Regions from separate parts of the Nesterenkonia rhizosphaerae genome, predicted to be linked through region 2. Evidence: riboswitches for the same ligand, from Rfam matches in the RefSeq annotation. Region 2 holds a riboswitch; each other region holds the start of a gene.

Region 1 (3,450 bases), 220 kb from region 2:
GGGAACCAGCCCATCAGGGAGCGCACCAGGGTCGGGGCGGTGTAGTAGCTGGTCACCCGGTGGCGCTGGATGATCTCAAAATGCCGGCCAGGATGGGGCACATTGGGCACCCCTTCGTAGATCACTTGGGTGGCCCCGGCGGCCAACGGGCCATACATCTCGTAGGTATGGGCGGTGACCCAGGCTAAGTCGGCAGTGCACCAATGGACATCATGATCGCGCTGGTCCGGATCAGGGTGGGCGAAGAGCCGCAGATAGCTGTAGAGCGCACCGGTGAGATACCCGCCAGTGCTATGCACCAGGCCCTTGGGCTTGCCCGTGGTGCCGGAGGTATACATGATGAACAGCGGATTCTCCGCATCGAAGAACTGCGGCTCATGGTCTGTCGATGCGGTGTCGACGACGTCGTGCCACCACACATCTCGACCCAGGCCGTCGCCGTTGAGGTCATCAGTGGTCCAGGAGATGTCGCTGCCGGTACGGCGCAGCACCAGGACATGCTCCACGCTGCCGCCTTCATCGACAGTGAGGCCGGTGACGGCGGCGTCGGCATTCTCCTTCACCGGCACTGCTGCACCCCGGCGGTACTGCCCATCAGAGGTGACCAGCAGTTTCGCGCCGGTGTCCGAGACGCGGAAGCGCAGCGCTTCAGCCGAGAAGCCGCCGAAGACCAACTGGTGCACGGCTCCGATGCGGGCGCAGGCCAGGGTGATCACGATGGTCTCCACCAGCACCGGGAGGTAGATGAGCACACGGTCGCCGTGGCCAATGCCCAGCCGCTGCAGGGCGTTGGCTGCCTGGCTGACCAGGTCCTTCAGCTCTGCGTAGCTGATATCGGCGCGATCACCGGGTTCACCCTCAAAGTGCAGTGCGATTTTGCTCCCGCGTCCGGCGGCCACGTGGCGGTCCACACAGTTGACGGCGGCATTGAGCTTGCCTTCTTCAAACCAGCGGATCACCGGTCCGCGGCGGGTCTGCGGGTTCGGTGGTGTCCAGTGGTGGGTGGTCTGCCAGGGGCGGTCCCACTCGAGAAGGGAAGCGGCTTGATCCCAGAAGTCCAGGCGCTGTCGTTCATCACCGCTGGCTTCGCTGGGCGTGTCCCAGGTGTGGACCTGGGCAGTGTAGGGGGACTGGTTGGTGCGGGGAGTGGTAGTGGGCACAGTTCTGCTTACGCTTGGGGGACTTAAGTTGCGGACGGATCAGGCAGCTCAGGCTGCTTCGGAAAGCGGCTTGAATTCGCTGCGATGAAAAACCAGGCCCGGGGCCTGTTCGTCGAGTCCGAGGTCCAGAACTTCTAGGACCACAATGTCGTGGTCGCCGGCGGTGAACTCGTTATAGACCCGAGTCTTAAGCCACAGCGGTGCACCATCGAGGAGCAGCGCGCCGTCGTCGGTGGTGTAGTCCACTCCGGTGAAACGCCCGGCGCGGTCCTTGGAGGCAATCTGCCGGCACAGCCCATGATGGTCGGCGCCGATAACTGACACTCCCAGGTGGGAGGCACCTTCCCGGAGTCGGGGCCAGGTATTGGAACTGTGTTGGACGGCGAATGTCACCAGCGCCGGTTCTAGGGAGACTCCCACGGTGAAGGTGGAGGCCACCAGGCCTTCCGGGGCTCCGTTGATGTGTGCAGCCACCACCACTACGCCCTGGGGAAATTGCGCGAAGGCGCGGCGCAGTTGCAGAGAATCCAGGGACTGGACTCCGGAACTGGACGGATTGTGTGCGGTGGAGTCGTCGCTGCTGGGCTTGTGCCCTGCATTGGGGTGGGCCAGAGTTGCCGCTGACAAGGTCATAAGGAATACACGCTCCCATCGGTCCTGGCGGTAGCACCCGGCAGTGCTGATAAAAACAGCTCCGGGTTGCTGCGGCGTCAAAGAGCCAGATCTCTCGGCCGCTCGAGATGGACGCTTTAACCGTACGCCGCGCTTCCTGAGCTGAGCAAAAACCGTGTCACATTCCGAGACATTGCATTTTGTGACTGGCGTTGGTCACTGAGTGTGGCGTAGACAAGCTGTGAACATTTACGCTGTAACAGCTTTGCAGCAAACCATCCAGAGCGACTGAGGGATCTGGCCCAACGACGTCGCAGCAACCCGGCTGGCTGAGTCATCAGCAGTCACGGTGCTAACGCCAGAACCGATGGGAGTGAGTTTCTTCATGTCATCTGTACCCACCCTTGAACGCGTCCAGACTCCGGTCCCCACCTCTGAGACAGCAGCTGAGAGCAGTGGACAGGACTCGCTGAACGTGAGCTTCCGTGATGTGGGCCGGCAGTTTGGGCAGCGCACAGTGCTGCGTGATGTCAGCCTGGAGGTCAGCCCTGGGGAAGTGGTGGCGATATTAGGCGCCTCGGGTTGTGGTAAGTCCACGCTGCTGCGTGCCGTGGCAGGACTCGACCACGGCTATCAGGGTGAGATTCTGATCAACGGTGAGCCGGTGGCCAAATACGACCCGCGCACCGCCGTCGGATTCCAGGAGCCCCGGTTGCTGCCCTGGCGATCACTGCGCAAGAACATTCACATGGGGCTCCCGCGGGGGTTGCCCAAACCTGAGGGCAACCAGCGGGTGGACGAGCTTCTGGAGCTCGTCGGCCTGGCTGAACGCGCTCATCTGCGACCCCGCGAAGTCTCTGGCGGCATGGCTCAGCGGGCGTCACTGGCCCGGGCGCTCGCCCGCCGACCCGGCGTCCTGCTGCTGGATGAGCCTTTTGGTGCGCTGGACGCCCTGACTCGTTTGAAAATGCAGGACCTGCTGCTGGATGTGCACGCCCAGACCGGCACCACCGTGCTGCTGGTGACTCATGATGTGGATGAGGCCCTGCAATTGGCTGACCGAATCCTGCTGCTAGGCGCACCAACGTCTGCAGCGGGTGAAGAGTCAGGCGCTCCAGAAGGGGCCACCATCAAACAGCTGCTCACCGTTCCCGGGCAGCGCCCCCGGGAGAGAGCATCAGCGGAACTGGCCCGACTGCGTGGAGAACTCTACGCGGGCCTCGGCGTGGACTCGCACTGAGCTCCCCGGCCCTGGCCGCTCGCCGATCCCTGCCCTAAAGACCTTTGTGTTTTGCCGTTCTTTATTGCCTGAAAGGCCCCGTTATGCCCACTGCATCTTTGAAGCTCAAGTCTCTGATCGGCGTCGCAGCGGCGACAGCCATGCTCTCGGCTACCGCCTGCGGAGGCAGCAATGACGAGCTTGAGACTCTGAATATCGACTTCGCCACCTACAACCCGCTGTCTCTGGTGATTCTGGAACACGGTTGGCTGGAAGAGGAACTTGCCGAGCACGACGTCGACGTCCAATGGGTTCAGTCCCACGGCTCCAACCGAGCCAACGAAAACCTGCGCGCCGGCAATATTCACATCGGCTCCACTGCCGGGTCTGCGGCGCTGCTGAACCGCTCCGTGGGCACTGACACCCAGACCATCCTCATTGAGTCTCAGCCGGAATGGA
Region 2 (3,450 bases):
ACGTGTAGGCACCGACTTCTGCTGTGCGCAGGGCACCGGCTGGCCGAGTGCCGAAGTCATTGCTGCTGCCTGCGTTCAGCCCGCCGGGCTGGCTCAGCACCGTCACACCGTGGGTCATTCGTGGATCAGCCCGCTGCCTTCTGGTCCAGGGTGTCCAGTGCCTGCTGGAGGTCGGCCAGGATGTCATCGATGTGCTCCAGGCCCACCGACAACCTCACCAGGCCAGGCTTGATGCCTGCAGCACGCTGTTCTGCCTCACCCAGCTGCCGATGCGTGGTGGTGGCTGGATGGATGGCCAGCGAACGCACGTCACCGACGTTGGCGACCAGTGAATGCAGTACCAGCGCATCGACCACCTGCTGTCCCGCTCGAGCCTGGGCGCTGTGATCTCCTGCTGCATCGATCTCGAACGCCAGCACTGCGCCCACGCCCTTGGGCAGGTACTTCTGCGCCCGCTCGTAGCAGGGACTGGAGGGCAGGCCTGAGTAGTACACCCGGCGCACAGCAGGGTGCTGCTGAAGAAACTCCGCCACAGCTTGGGCGTTCTGGACATGACGCTCAACGCGCAGGCTCAGTGTCTCCAAGCCCAGGTTGATCTCGAAAGCGTTATGGGGTGAGAGCGAGGGGCCGAGGTCGCGCAGCAGCTGCACCCGGGCCTTCAGGATGTAGGAGAGGTTGACTCCGAAGATGCCCTCCGGTCCTAAGTCTCGGCCGAAGACAAGTCCGTGGTAGCTCTCATCCGGCTGGTTGAAGCCCGGGAAGCGCTCGGGGTAGCGGCTGTAGTCAAAGTTTCCGGAGTCCACTATCACCCCGGCGATGGCCGTGCCGTGCCCGCCGAGGAACTTCGTGGCTGAGTGCACCACCACGTCGGCGCCGTATTCGATAGGACGCAGCAGATACGGGGTGGGCAGGGTGTTATCCACTATCAGCGGTGCCCCGAATTCATGCGCCAGACCAGCTACACCTTCTAGATCGAGCACATCTCCGCGCGGGTTGGCCACGGTTTCGGCGAAGAACGCGACAGTATTGCCTTTGATCTCAGCTCGCCAGGACTCCAAGTCATCGGGGTCCTCCACAAAACTGACTTCCACGCCGAACTTGGGCAGCGTGTGCTTGAAGAGATTCTGCGTGCCGCCGTAGAGAGTCGGTGAGGCGACGATATGACTGCCGGCTTCAGCGATATTCAGCAGCGCCAGTGATGTGGCGGCCTGCCCCGAACCGACTGCCAGAGCGCCGACGCCGCCTTCTAAGGCTGCGATTTTGTTCTCAACCGCTTCCACCGTCGGATTGCCGATCCGGGTGTAGATGGGGGCGATCTCCTCCAGCCCGAAGCGCTTGGCGGCAGCGTCAGTGCTGGGGAAGACGAAGCTGGTGGTCTGCTGAATCGGCAGGGCACGGGCACCGCTGGCGGGATCCGGGGCGACACCGGCATGGATCTGCCGGGTCTCGAATTTGGCGGTTTCCGGGGAAAAAGTGGGGGTGTTCTCAGACATAGAGATGTCTCCTCATGACTCGCGCTTGCCTCAGCGCGGTTCTGCGCTGCGACCTGGTCGTCACCCGGGGCACCCCACCGCGAAGGAGGGTTGCCGGCCAGCAAACCGGGGTTTTGCGCTGGCACTCTTGACCGTGGCTATAAGTGAAGCCCACTTGTGGCACGGGCCGCAAGTCAGGATGAAACGTTTCGCTATATGGACTCACTTGGGCCGCGTTTTTGCGATGCAGGGCTAAACACCCATGGCTGCTTCGGCAGTCGAGAGGGATCAAAAGTCTCCACAGACTGTTCCAAAGGACCACGCGGCAGCCCCAGCGAGGCCAGGAGCTCATCGCGGACTTGTTCCGGGCTTTGTCCCAACTCACTCAGCTGCCCCAGAGTCACCGCGCCGTCACGCTTGGCCAGCCGCTGACCTTGCCGGTTGAGCACCAGCGGAACATGGGCATATTGCACCGACTCAGCGGTCTGCTGCCCGTAGAGCAGGCCGCGCAGATACACCTGCCGCGGGGTGGAGCTGGCCAGGTCATCTCCGCGCACCACTTGGTCCACACCGGTTAAGTGATCGTCCACCACGACGGCGAGGTTATATGCGGCAGTGCCGTCATTGCGCACCAGCACCAGATCATCCACGAGTCCGGTGACCTCGCCAAGCAGCAGGTCAGCCACCCGGTACTCGCCGGCTTCAGCCTTCAGCCGCAGCGCCGGAGGCCGCTGCTGGCGGCGCTGGCGACGTTCTGCATCGCCGAGATCTCGGCAGGTGCCGGGATAAGCCCCGGGCGGTGCGTGCGGCGCCCGGGGCGCGTCCTGGATTTCGCGGCGGGTACAGAAGCACTCGTAGACCAGACCGGCCTCGCGCAGCTGGGCCACGGCGGCCTCGTAATGGTGCTGCCGCTGGGACTGCCACAGTGGCTCGCCGCTGAAGGTGATGCCTATTGCCCTCAGGTCCTTGAACTGACGCTCGGCGGAGCCGGGGATGGTCCGGCCGGCGTCCAGATCTTCAAAGCGCAGCAGCAGCGGACGGCCGGTTGAAGCGGCAAAGAGCCAGGACAACAGGGCGGTGCGCAGGTTCCCCAGGTGCAGGTCCCCTGAGGGGCTGGGGGCGTAGCGACCGGCGGACATGATGCCATCCTATAGAGCCGCCTAAATGTGCTTGACATCACATTTTCAGGGTGCTTGAGTTGACTTACTGACCAATCGGTCTGGAATTGATGCAAGGAGCCCCGGATGCCTGCACCCAGCACTGCCACCCCAGCCACCGCTGAGGAGACTGCTGAGCACACTGCCCAGAAAGCCGGCAATGGTGTGCCCATGCCCGCAGACGGCCCCCGGCATAGGATGCTTGAGACTGACTCCTGCACCCGCTGGCTCGGTGGAGAGGTTCTGCTGGCCGAGCCCGGGCACGCCAAGCTGCGTATGCGCGTGCGGGAAGAGATGACCAATGGGTTCAAAATCGCCCACGGCGGCATGATCTTCACCTTGGCTGATACCTGTTTCGCCATGGCCTGCAACCATCCCGACGGCGATGACGGCACGATCACCGTGGCCTCCGGGGTGGATATCAACTTCCTGCGACCAGCGAAGCTCGATGATGAGCTAGTGGCCGAGGCAGTGGAGGTCTCCCGCAGCGGCCGCAGCGGAATCTATGACGTCACCGTCACTCACGGCACCGAGACCATCGCGGTCTTCCGCGGACGCTCCCGCACAATCCCCTTCCCTGCCACCGAGTCCGCCGAGACTCCTTCCGCGAGGTGAGACATATGACCATCACAGCTTCAGATCCACTGCCCTCCGCACAGCGCACCGCAGGCGAAACACCGGCAGGCCCCGGTTCCCGTCCCGTCTCGCCAGTGGCGAAGCAGACCAACGCGGTGCAGGCCGCCTATGCGGCCACTGCTGCACCGGTCACCCCGGGTGCTGAGCCCGATGCAGAAGAGCTGCTGCCGCGAACAGACATTGAG
Region 3 (3,450 bases), 220 kb from region 2:
AGTGCCCCCGCCGACTTCATCGAAGAACATCCCGATGTAGTCCAGATTGTGGTCAACGTGTACGAGCAAGCCCGAGAATGGGCGATCGAGAACCCGGAGGAAACCGCGGAGATCCTCGCCGAGTACTCCGGGATCGAGCTGGAGGTTGCGCAGCGAGTCCTCGGTGAGCGCGTGAACTTCGATATCGACCCGGTTCCCGGGGATCAGCTGCGCCAGGCGCTGGAGGCCGCGGGTCCCTACTTCGTAGAGAACGGGGATGTGGACAGTCAAGATGAGGTGGATGAGGCTCTGGAGACTCTGTTCCACCCCGAGTTCGCGCAGAACCGTGAAGCCACCGACGCCGCCGGCACCGAGAACGCCGCCGATGAGGCCAATATCTCCGATGAAGAAGACTAATCAGGGGACCTGAACGATCATGACTTCTGCACCTGCCACACCCGTTGACCAGCCCGCTCAGAACAGCTCCGCTTCAGCTGGCAGAACCAGCGCGGGCCGAAGACTGCCCGGCGGGAAAATCCTGCTGGGGCTGATCGTCCCTATTGTGCTGCTGGTGCTGTGGTGGCTGGCCACTGATGTGCTGAATATCTTCACCAATGTTCAGCTACCCCCACCGCAGCGGGTGTTCAATGCCGGAGTTGGGCTCTTTGAATCAGGGGCCCTGACCGCCCATATCGGGATATCCCTCCAGCGGGTCCTGCTGGGCTTTGCGGTTGGCGCTGGCGCTGGACTTCTGCTGGGGTCCTTGCTGGGCCTCTCCCGGCTAGCCGATGCCCTGCTGAACCCCACCGTGGGAGCTGTCCGGGCGGTGCCCTCACTGGCGTGGGTGCCGCTGATCCTGCTGTGGATCGGGCTGGGCGAAGAAGGCAAGGTGCTGCTGATCGCCATCGGTGCCTTCTTCCCCGTCTTCACTGCAGTTCACACTGCACTACGGCATGTGGATCCGCAGCTTGTAGAGGCTGGCCGGGCCTTCGGGTTCCACGGGGTGCGGTTGCTGACAACTGTCCAGCTGCCCGCCGTCGTACCCACTGTATTCGCTGGGCTCAGGATCGGGCTGGCTCAAGCGTGGTTGTTCCTGGTGGCTTCGGAGCTGCTGGGTGCGGCAGAGGGCTTGGGATTCCTGCTGACTGAATCCCAGAACAACGGGCGCACTGACCGCTTGCTGCTGGCCATTGTGATGCTTGCTGTGCTCGGCAAGTTCTCTGACGCACTGCTGGGGCTTATTGAGCGCAAAGCTCTGAAAACCTGGGCTTAAACCGGCACCAAGGTGCTGGCTGTCTTACGGTTTGTGACGCTCCGCACCGACTGAATTGACGATAATGATCACTGATCATTTAGAGTAAATAACTGAACAACCCATCCAGAGCGACTGAGGGATCTGGCCCGATGACGTCGCAGCAACCCGGCTCCCCAATACAGGGAGTCATGGTGCTAACGCCAGAATCGATGGAGGAATTTTCATGTCTATCAGTGTGCCCGTATCCACGCAGCTGCCGGTTCCGCAGCAGTTGCTGGATGCCATTGAGGCCGTCGGTGCAGGAACGCTCGAACGCGAACTGAACCGAGTGCTTCCCACAGCGGAGATCGACCGCCTAGCAGAGGCAGGCATCGGCCGACTCCGGGTGCCGGAGTCCTACGGCGGCTTCGGACTGAACTGGGTGCAGACTTCCGAGCTGCTGGTGGAGCTCGCCGCCCAGGACAGCAATATCCCACAGGCCATTCGGGGTCACCTCGCGGTCCAGGAAGACGCATTGTGGCGCGGTGAACCCGATGAGCCCGCCCGTCGCTGGCTGCAGCGCCTGGGCCGCGGTGAACTCGCAGGCAACGCCTGGACCGAACCGGGGAAGGGCGGATTTCACCGCTCCGGAACCGTGGTGTCCGAGTCCGCAGGCGGGCCGGTGGTCAATGGGGTGAAGTATTACACCACAGGATCCCTGTTTGCGGACTGGCTGGATGTGACCGCCCGGGATGAACAGGGCCAGGAGCTTGCGGTGCTGGTGGCCCGGGACCAGCCCGGAGTGACAATCCAGGACGACTGGAACGGGATCGGCCAGCGCACAACGGCTTCGGGCTCTATGGTGCTGGAAAACGCCGCAGTGGCCGAATCCGAACTGCGGCTGCTGCACGAGCGGTTCCCGTACCAGACCGCGCTGTACCAGCATGTGCTGCTCATTGTGCTCGCCGGAATCGCCGAAGCGGCGGCACGGGATATCGCCGCAGCACTGTCCACCCGCAGCCGCACCTATACCCACGCCAATACCGCCACTCCCAACACCGACCCGCAGCTGCTCCAGGCCGTGGGGGAAGTCGATGCGGTAGCTCACCTGGCGCGTGCTCAAGTGCTAGAGACAGCGCGTGCCCTGGATGCGGCCTTCGCCGCCGCTGGAGGAGATGCGGAGCAGCAGTTGGAGGCAGCCAACCAGGTGGAGCTGGCCACCGGACGTGCACAGGTGGCACTGCATAAGCCGGTGCTGGAGGCCACCACCCGAGTATTCGACGCTCTGGGAGCCTCCGGCACAGACCGCAGCAAAGGGTTGGACCGCCACTGGCGCAATGCCCGGACCGTGACCAGTCACAACCCATGGGTCTATAAGGCCCGGATCGCCGGGGACTTTCGGGTCAACGGCACCGACCCGGTCCGCCTCTGGAGCGTCGGCGAACCTGACACCACCAAAGCCTGAAAGGAACCAGGATGTCTGAAACTACACTGACCCCACCAGCAGAGACAGATACAGCACTTCAGCCGCGCTCACACTGGGTTGACGCCGGCTGGGCCACCGAGGAAGAGCTGCAGCACTGGAGCGGAATCGCTGAGGAATTAGCGCAGAAGCTGGCAGCCGACGCCATCCAGCGCGACCGTGCCAATGCGACCCCCTTCGCTGAGGCGAAGCTCCTCAAAGACTCCGGACTGGTGAGCCTGCTGGTGCCGAAGGAGCACGGCGGAGGCGGCGGCCACTGGTCCACCGCCCTGACCGTGGTGCGCATCCTCGCCCGCGCGGATGCCTCCATTTCCCAGCTGCTGGCCTACCACTACATCAACGAAGGCAACATCGTCCTGACAATTACCGACGCCGCCGAACGGCAGCGCTGGTTCCGTGCCACCGCTGCCGGGCAGTGGATCTGGGGCGACTCCGTCAACCCCACCGATCCCGACTTGACCCTGGTACCAGAGGCTGAGGGCTGGGTGCTCAACGGTAAGAAACGCTACTCCACCGGATCCGCGGTCGGAGACGCGCTGCTGGTCAACGCACGCATCAGCGCAGGACCCGAAGCAGGGCGGATTCTGGCCTTCGTTCTGGAGAACGGGCGCGAAGGTGTGACCTACGTCGATGACTGGGACTTCCTGGGGCAGCGCCTGTCCTCGTCGAACACCGTGACCTACGATCAGGTGCGCGTGAACCCTGAGGATGTCCTGGGCTATCTCACCGATGAGCCCTATTCCACACTGGTCAC
Region 4 (3,450 bases), on a different contig from region 2:
CCGTGCTGCCTCCTCTCCGGTCGCGCCAGTGCTGATCTCCTGGCCATCACCAGCGCTGCGAAGTTCGGCAAGGAAACCGGCGACGGCGGCGTCGTCGCCTTCAACAGAGATGGTCAGCAGACCGAAGGCAGCGTTCTTTGTGGTGTTCATGCCGCCGTGCACGATCTCAAAGCTGACACCTAATGCTGCCGCACGGCCCAGGACTGCTCCCACTGCGGCAGAATCGCGCAGCGAGACGGTGATGAGCCTTCCCGAAGTGCTCTTGCGGATGCGGGCCAGGTCGGCGTCGGTGGGCCTGTCCTTCAGGGCCGAACCGACAAAGCTGGCTTCTGCGCCGCTGCGCGGGTTGGAGAACACATCGTAGACAGGGCCCTCTTCCACGATCCGGCCTTTGTCCATGACTGCCACCCGGTCAGCGATGGCACGGATGACCTCCATCTCGTGGGTGATGGCCACGATGGTGATGCCGAGTTCCTCGTTGGCGCGGCGCAGCAGCCGCAGCACCTCCTCCGTGGTGGAGGGGTCCAGGGCGGAGGTGGACTCATCAGCCAGCAGGATGTCCGGCTCAGCGGCCAGCGCGCGGGCGATTCCCACCCGCTGTTTCTGCCCGCCCGAGAGCTGCTCGGGGTAGGCCTTGGCTTTATCGGCCAGGCCTACGAACTCCAGCAGCTCTGCAACGCGGGCCTCACGTTCTTCCTTCTTCCAACCGGCGACCTTCAGCGGATAGGCCACATTGCCGGCCACGGTGCGGGAGGTGAACAGATTGAACTGCTGGAAGACCATGCCGATGCGCGAGCGTACGTGCCGCAGCTTGGACTCTGGCATGCCGGAGATCTGCTGACCCAGCACGGTGATGGTCCCGGAGGTGGGCTTCTCCAAACCATTGACGAGCCGGATCAGAGTGGACTTGCCCGCTCCTGAGAAGCCGATGACGCCATAGACCTCCCCGCGGTTCACGGTGAAGGAGACGTCGTCGACGGCGGTGACTGAAGATGACTTGCCGGTGGTGAAGGTCCGCGTCACATTGCTGAAATGGATCAGCGGACCTCCACCAGCAGCGAGCGCAGCGGTGCTTTCTGTGCTCGGAGTGCTCACAAATACTGGGCTTTCTGTGCTGGGGGATGGTGCAGGCTTAAGCGATTACTCGGCCTGACGCAGGGCTTCCTGGTAATCGGTCAGGGCCTCCTGCAGTTCCTCCGCGGTCACATCGCCGGCGGGAACCGAGGTGCCTGCAGAGCGCTCATCAATGATGTCCAGCACCCGCTGGTCGTGATAGAGCGCAGCGATCTCACGCAGAGCCTCATTGTCTACATCGGCTTCGCGGGCAACGAAGGCGTTGACGTAGGGGAAGGCGCTCGGGTCGCTCGGATCGTCGGAGAAGAGGCCATCCTCGTTCGGGTCAAGATCTGCGTCCTGGGCGAAGTTGTTGTTGATCACAGCGCCCTGTACCGACTGCAGCGCGTTGACGGTCTGGGCGGCGTCGAGGGCCTGGACGCTGACAGTCGACGCTGCTTCATCAATGTGGCGTGGCTCGGGCTGTGCAGTCTCCTCAGCCAGTTCAAGCAGTCCTGCCGCCACCAGCACGTTGATGGCGCGGCCCTGGTTCACCGGATCGTTGGGGATGGCTACGGTGTCGCCGTCCTGGAAGTCGCTGACATCGGAGTACTCGTTGGAGTACACGGTCAGCGGCACAATCTCGGTGGCGCCGATGGGCTGCAGGTTATCCCCGGAGCTGTTGTTGTGCTCAGCGAGGTAGGCGATGTGCTGGAACCAGTTGACATCGATGTCGCCGTTGGACAGAGCGGGATTCGGCTGGTTGTAGTCGGTGAAGTTGACCAGCTCGATCTCGTAGCCCAACTCCTCCTCAGCAATCTCCTCCAGCTGCCGGTGGCCTTCGTGCAGGTTGGCCACACCGATCCGGAAAGAGGTCTGGTCCTCCGGAATGGCTTCAGCGTCTCCGTTGCCGCCGCAGGCGGTCAGGCCAAGCAGGGCGGTGGCGGCCAGGGCTGCGGTTAGGCGCTTTGGTGCAAACATGGGTGTCTCCTCAAGGATTTCTGCGGGGATAGGTGTGCCGCAGTGGACTGTAGGTGAGATGAGAATGACGACGACGGGCCCGCGTCACAGGCAACGGCGTGCCCGATTGTGGGCACAGCGCTTCAGGCCCTGATGGGGGCCAGCCGATGGAGGGTGGCGCTGATTAGCGCACGGACATTCGACACATCTTTTGAGAGTGTCCCTTCTTGAGTCTGCTCTTGCCCGTTCCGGGCATGGTGACGGCTGGTGAAGCCGTCTGAAACGGGCCGCTTCTTAATCCGGTGCCACCCAGGAACATGGGGTTGGCGAGCGGCCCGATTCCGGATCGTGAGGGCCGCTTCTCGCGAAGCACTCCCCATACTCTAGCGGTTCCGCGGAGCAAAAGCAGATGTCAGGTGTCACAAAGTGTCACAGTATGTTCAAAATATGTAGTGATACTTCCGCAGGCCTTCCCGTGCCGACCGCTGCGCTCGTTTTACCATCCGGTTTTCGCAATGCCTACCCGTATCCGGGATGGTGAAGCGAAAAGGGGATGGTAAAGCGCGAAAGAAGGGCCCCAACCGCGCCCCGGTAGGCTAAGCGGGTGACTTCCTCCCGTACTTTCAGTGAGCACACCACCGCGCGCGTGGGCGGCCCCGCCGGGCAGTGGGTTGTGGGCGATTCCGAGGCGCAGATCCTTTCGGTGCTGCAGGAGCATCCGCTCCCGGCTGACGCGGAGCGTGAAGCTGGCCGCGATTCGCTGCTGGTGCTCGGCGGCGGATCGAACCTACTGGTCTCTGATCAGGGGTTCGCCGGCACCGTGCTGCAAGTGGCGGTCACCGGAGTGACCGCCGAGCCAGTGGGGGAGGACGGCGTGCTGGTGACAGTAGCGGCGGGACACCCCTGGGACGACGTCGTGGCCTGGACGGTGGAGCGCGGACTTGTGGGATTAGAAGCACTCTCCGGTATCCCCGGTTCAACAGGCGCTACACCGGTGCAGAATGTGGGGGCTTACGGAGCTGAGGTATCGCAGACGCTGGTGGATATCCGCGCATGGGACCGGTCCAGCCGTGAGCTGGTCGTGCTGAACAATGAACAGCTGGGCTTCGGCTACCGCGATTCGCTGCTCAAGCGCAGCACCATCGAAGGCTCCCCTCGTTATGTGGTGCTCTCGGTGCGCTTCCGGCTCACCCATGCTGTGGGGGAGCCCATGTCCTCACCGGTGCGCTACGGGGAACTGGCCCGCAGCCTCGGGCTGACCGCGGAGATGCCGGAGGATGAACGGCGAGCGCCTCTGGCCCAGGTCAGACAGGCCGTGCTGGGACTGCGAGCGGGCAAAGGCATGGTGCTCGATCCTGAAGATCCAGATACCTGGTCCACCGGATCCTTCTTCACCAACCCGATTGTGGCGGCGTCGAAGGCTGCCTCACTTCCGGA

The links. Region 2 has a riboswitch for S-adenosylmethionine ahead of ABEA23_RS08655 (O-acetylhomoserine aminocarboxypropyltransferase/cysteine synthase family protein). Riboswitches for the same ligand answer to the same signal wherever they lie in the genome.
Region 1: linked by a shared signal. The riboswitch ahead of ABEA23_RS07675 (flavin reductase family protein) and the one ahead of ABEA23_RS08655 (O-acetylhomoserine aminocarboxypropyltransferase/cysteine synthase family protein) in region 2 are both predicted to bind S-adenosylmethionine.
Region 3: linked by a shared signal. The riboswitch ahead of ABEA23_RS07695 (acyl-CoA dehydrogenase family protein) and the one ahead of ABEA23_RS08655 (O-acetylhomoserine aminocarboxypropyltransferase/cysteine synthase family protein) in region 2 are both predicted to bind S-adenosylmethionine.
Region 4: linked by a shared signal. The riboswitch ahead of ABEA23_RS02000 (MetQ/NlpA family ABC transporter substrate-binding protein) and the one ahead of ABEA23_RS08655 (O-acetylhomoserine aminocarboxypropyltransferase/cysteine synthase family protein) in region 2 are both predicted to bind S-adenosylmethionine.

What each region holds. Positions count from the first base shown of each region.
Region 1 is NZ_BAABLW010000007.1:421,794-425,243, forward strand. Features, by position in the region: gene ABEA23_RS07670 (acetate--CoA ligase) at 1-1,160, opposite strand, end outside; gene ABEA23_RS07675 (flavin reductase family protein) at 1,209-1,793, opposite strand; SAM riboswitch class I at 1,806-1,907, opposite strand; SAM riboswitch class I at 2,045-2,146, shown strand; gene ABEA23_RS07680 (ABC transporter ATP-binding protein) at 2,158-3,012, shown strand; gene ABEA23_RS07685 (aliphatic sulfonate ABC transporter substrate-binding protein) at 3,096-3,450, shown strand, end outside.
Region 2 is NZ_BAABLW010000007.1:645,939-649,388, reverse strand. Features, by position in the region: gene metX (homoserine O-acetyltransferase MetX) at 1-118, opposite strand, end outside; gene ABEA23_RS08655 (O-acetylhomoserine aminocarboxypropyltransferase/cysteine synthase family protein) at 126-1,493, opposite strand; SAM riboswitch class IV at 1,510-1,626, opposite strand; gene gluQRS (tRNA glutamyl-Q(34) synthetase GluQRS) at 1,685-2,614, opposite strand; gene paaI (hydroxyphenylacetyl-CoA thioesterase PaaI) at 2,801-3,244, shown strand; gene ABEA23_RS08640 (phenylacetate--CoA ligase family protein) at 3,250-3,450, shown strand, end outside.
Region 3 is NZ_BAABLW010000007.1:425,543-428,992, forward strand. Features, by position in the region: gene ABEA23_RS07685 (aliphatic sulfonate ABC transporter substrate-binding protein) at 1-396, shown strand, start outside; gene ABEA23_RS07690 (ABC transporter permease) at 416-1,252, shown strand; SAM riboswitch class I at 1,351-1,450, shown strand; gene ABEA23_RS07695 (acyl-CoA dehydrogenase family protein) at 1,458-2,678, shown strand; gene ABEA23_RS07700 (acyl-CoA dehydrogenase family protein) at 2,690-3,450, shown strand, end outside.
Region 4 is NZ_BAABLW010000002.1:100,191-103,640, reverse strand. Features, by position in the region: gene ABEA23_RS02005 (methionine ABC transporter ATP-binding protein) at 1-1,095, opposite strand, end outside; gene ABEA23_RS02010 (methionine ABC transporter permease) at 1-1, opposite strand, end outside; gene ABEA23_RS02000 (MetQ/NlpA family ABC transporter substrate-binding protein) at 1,141-2,034, opposite strand; SAM riboswitch class IV at 2,244-2,383, opposite strand; gene ABEA23_RS01995 (UDP-N-acetylmuramate dehydrogenase) at 2,618-3,450, shown strand, end outside.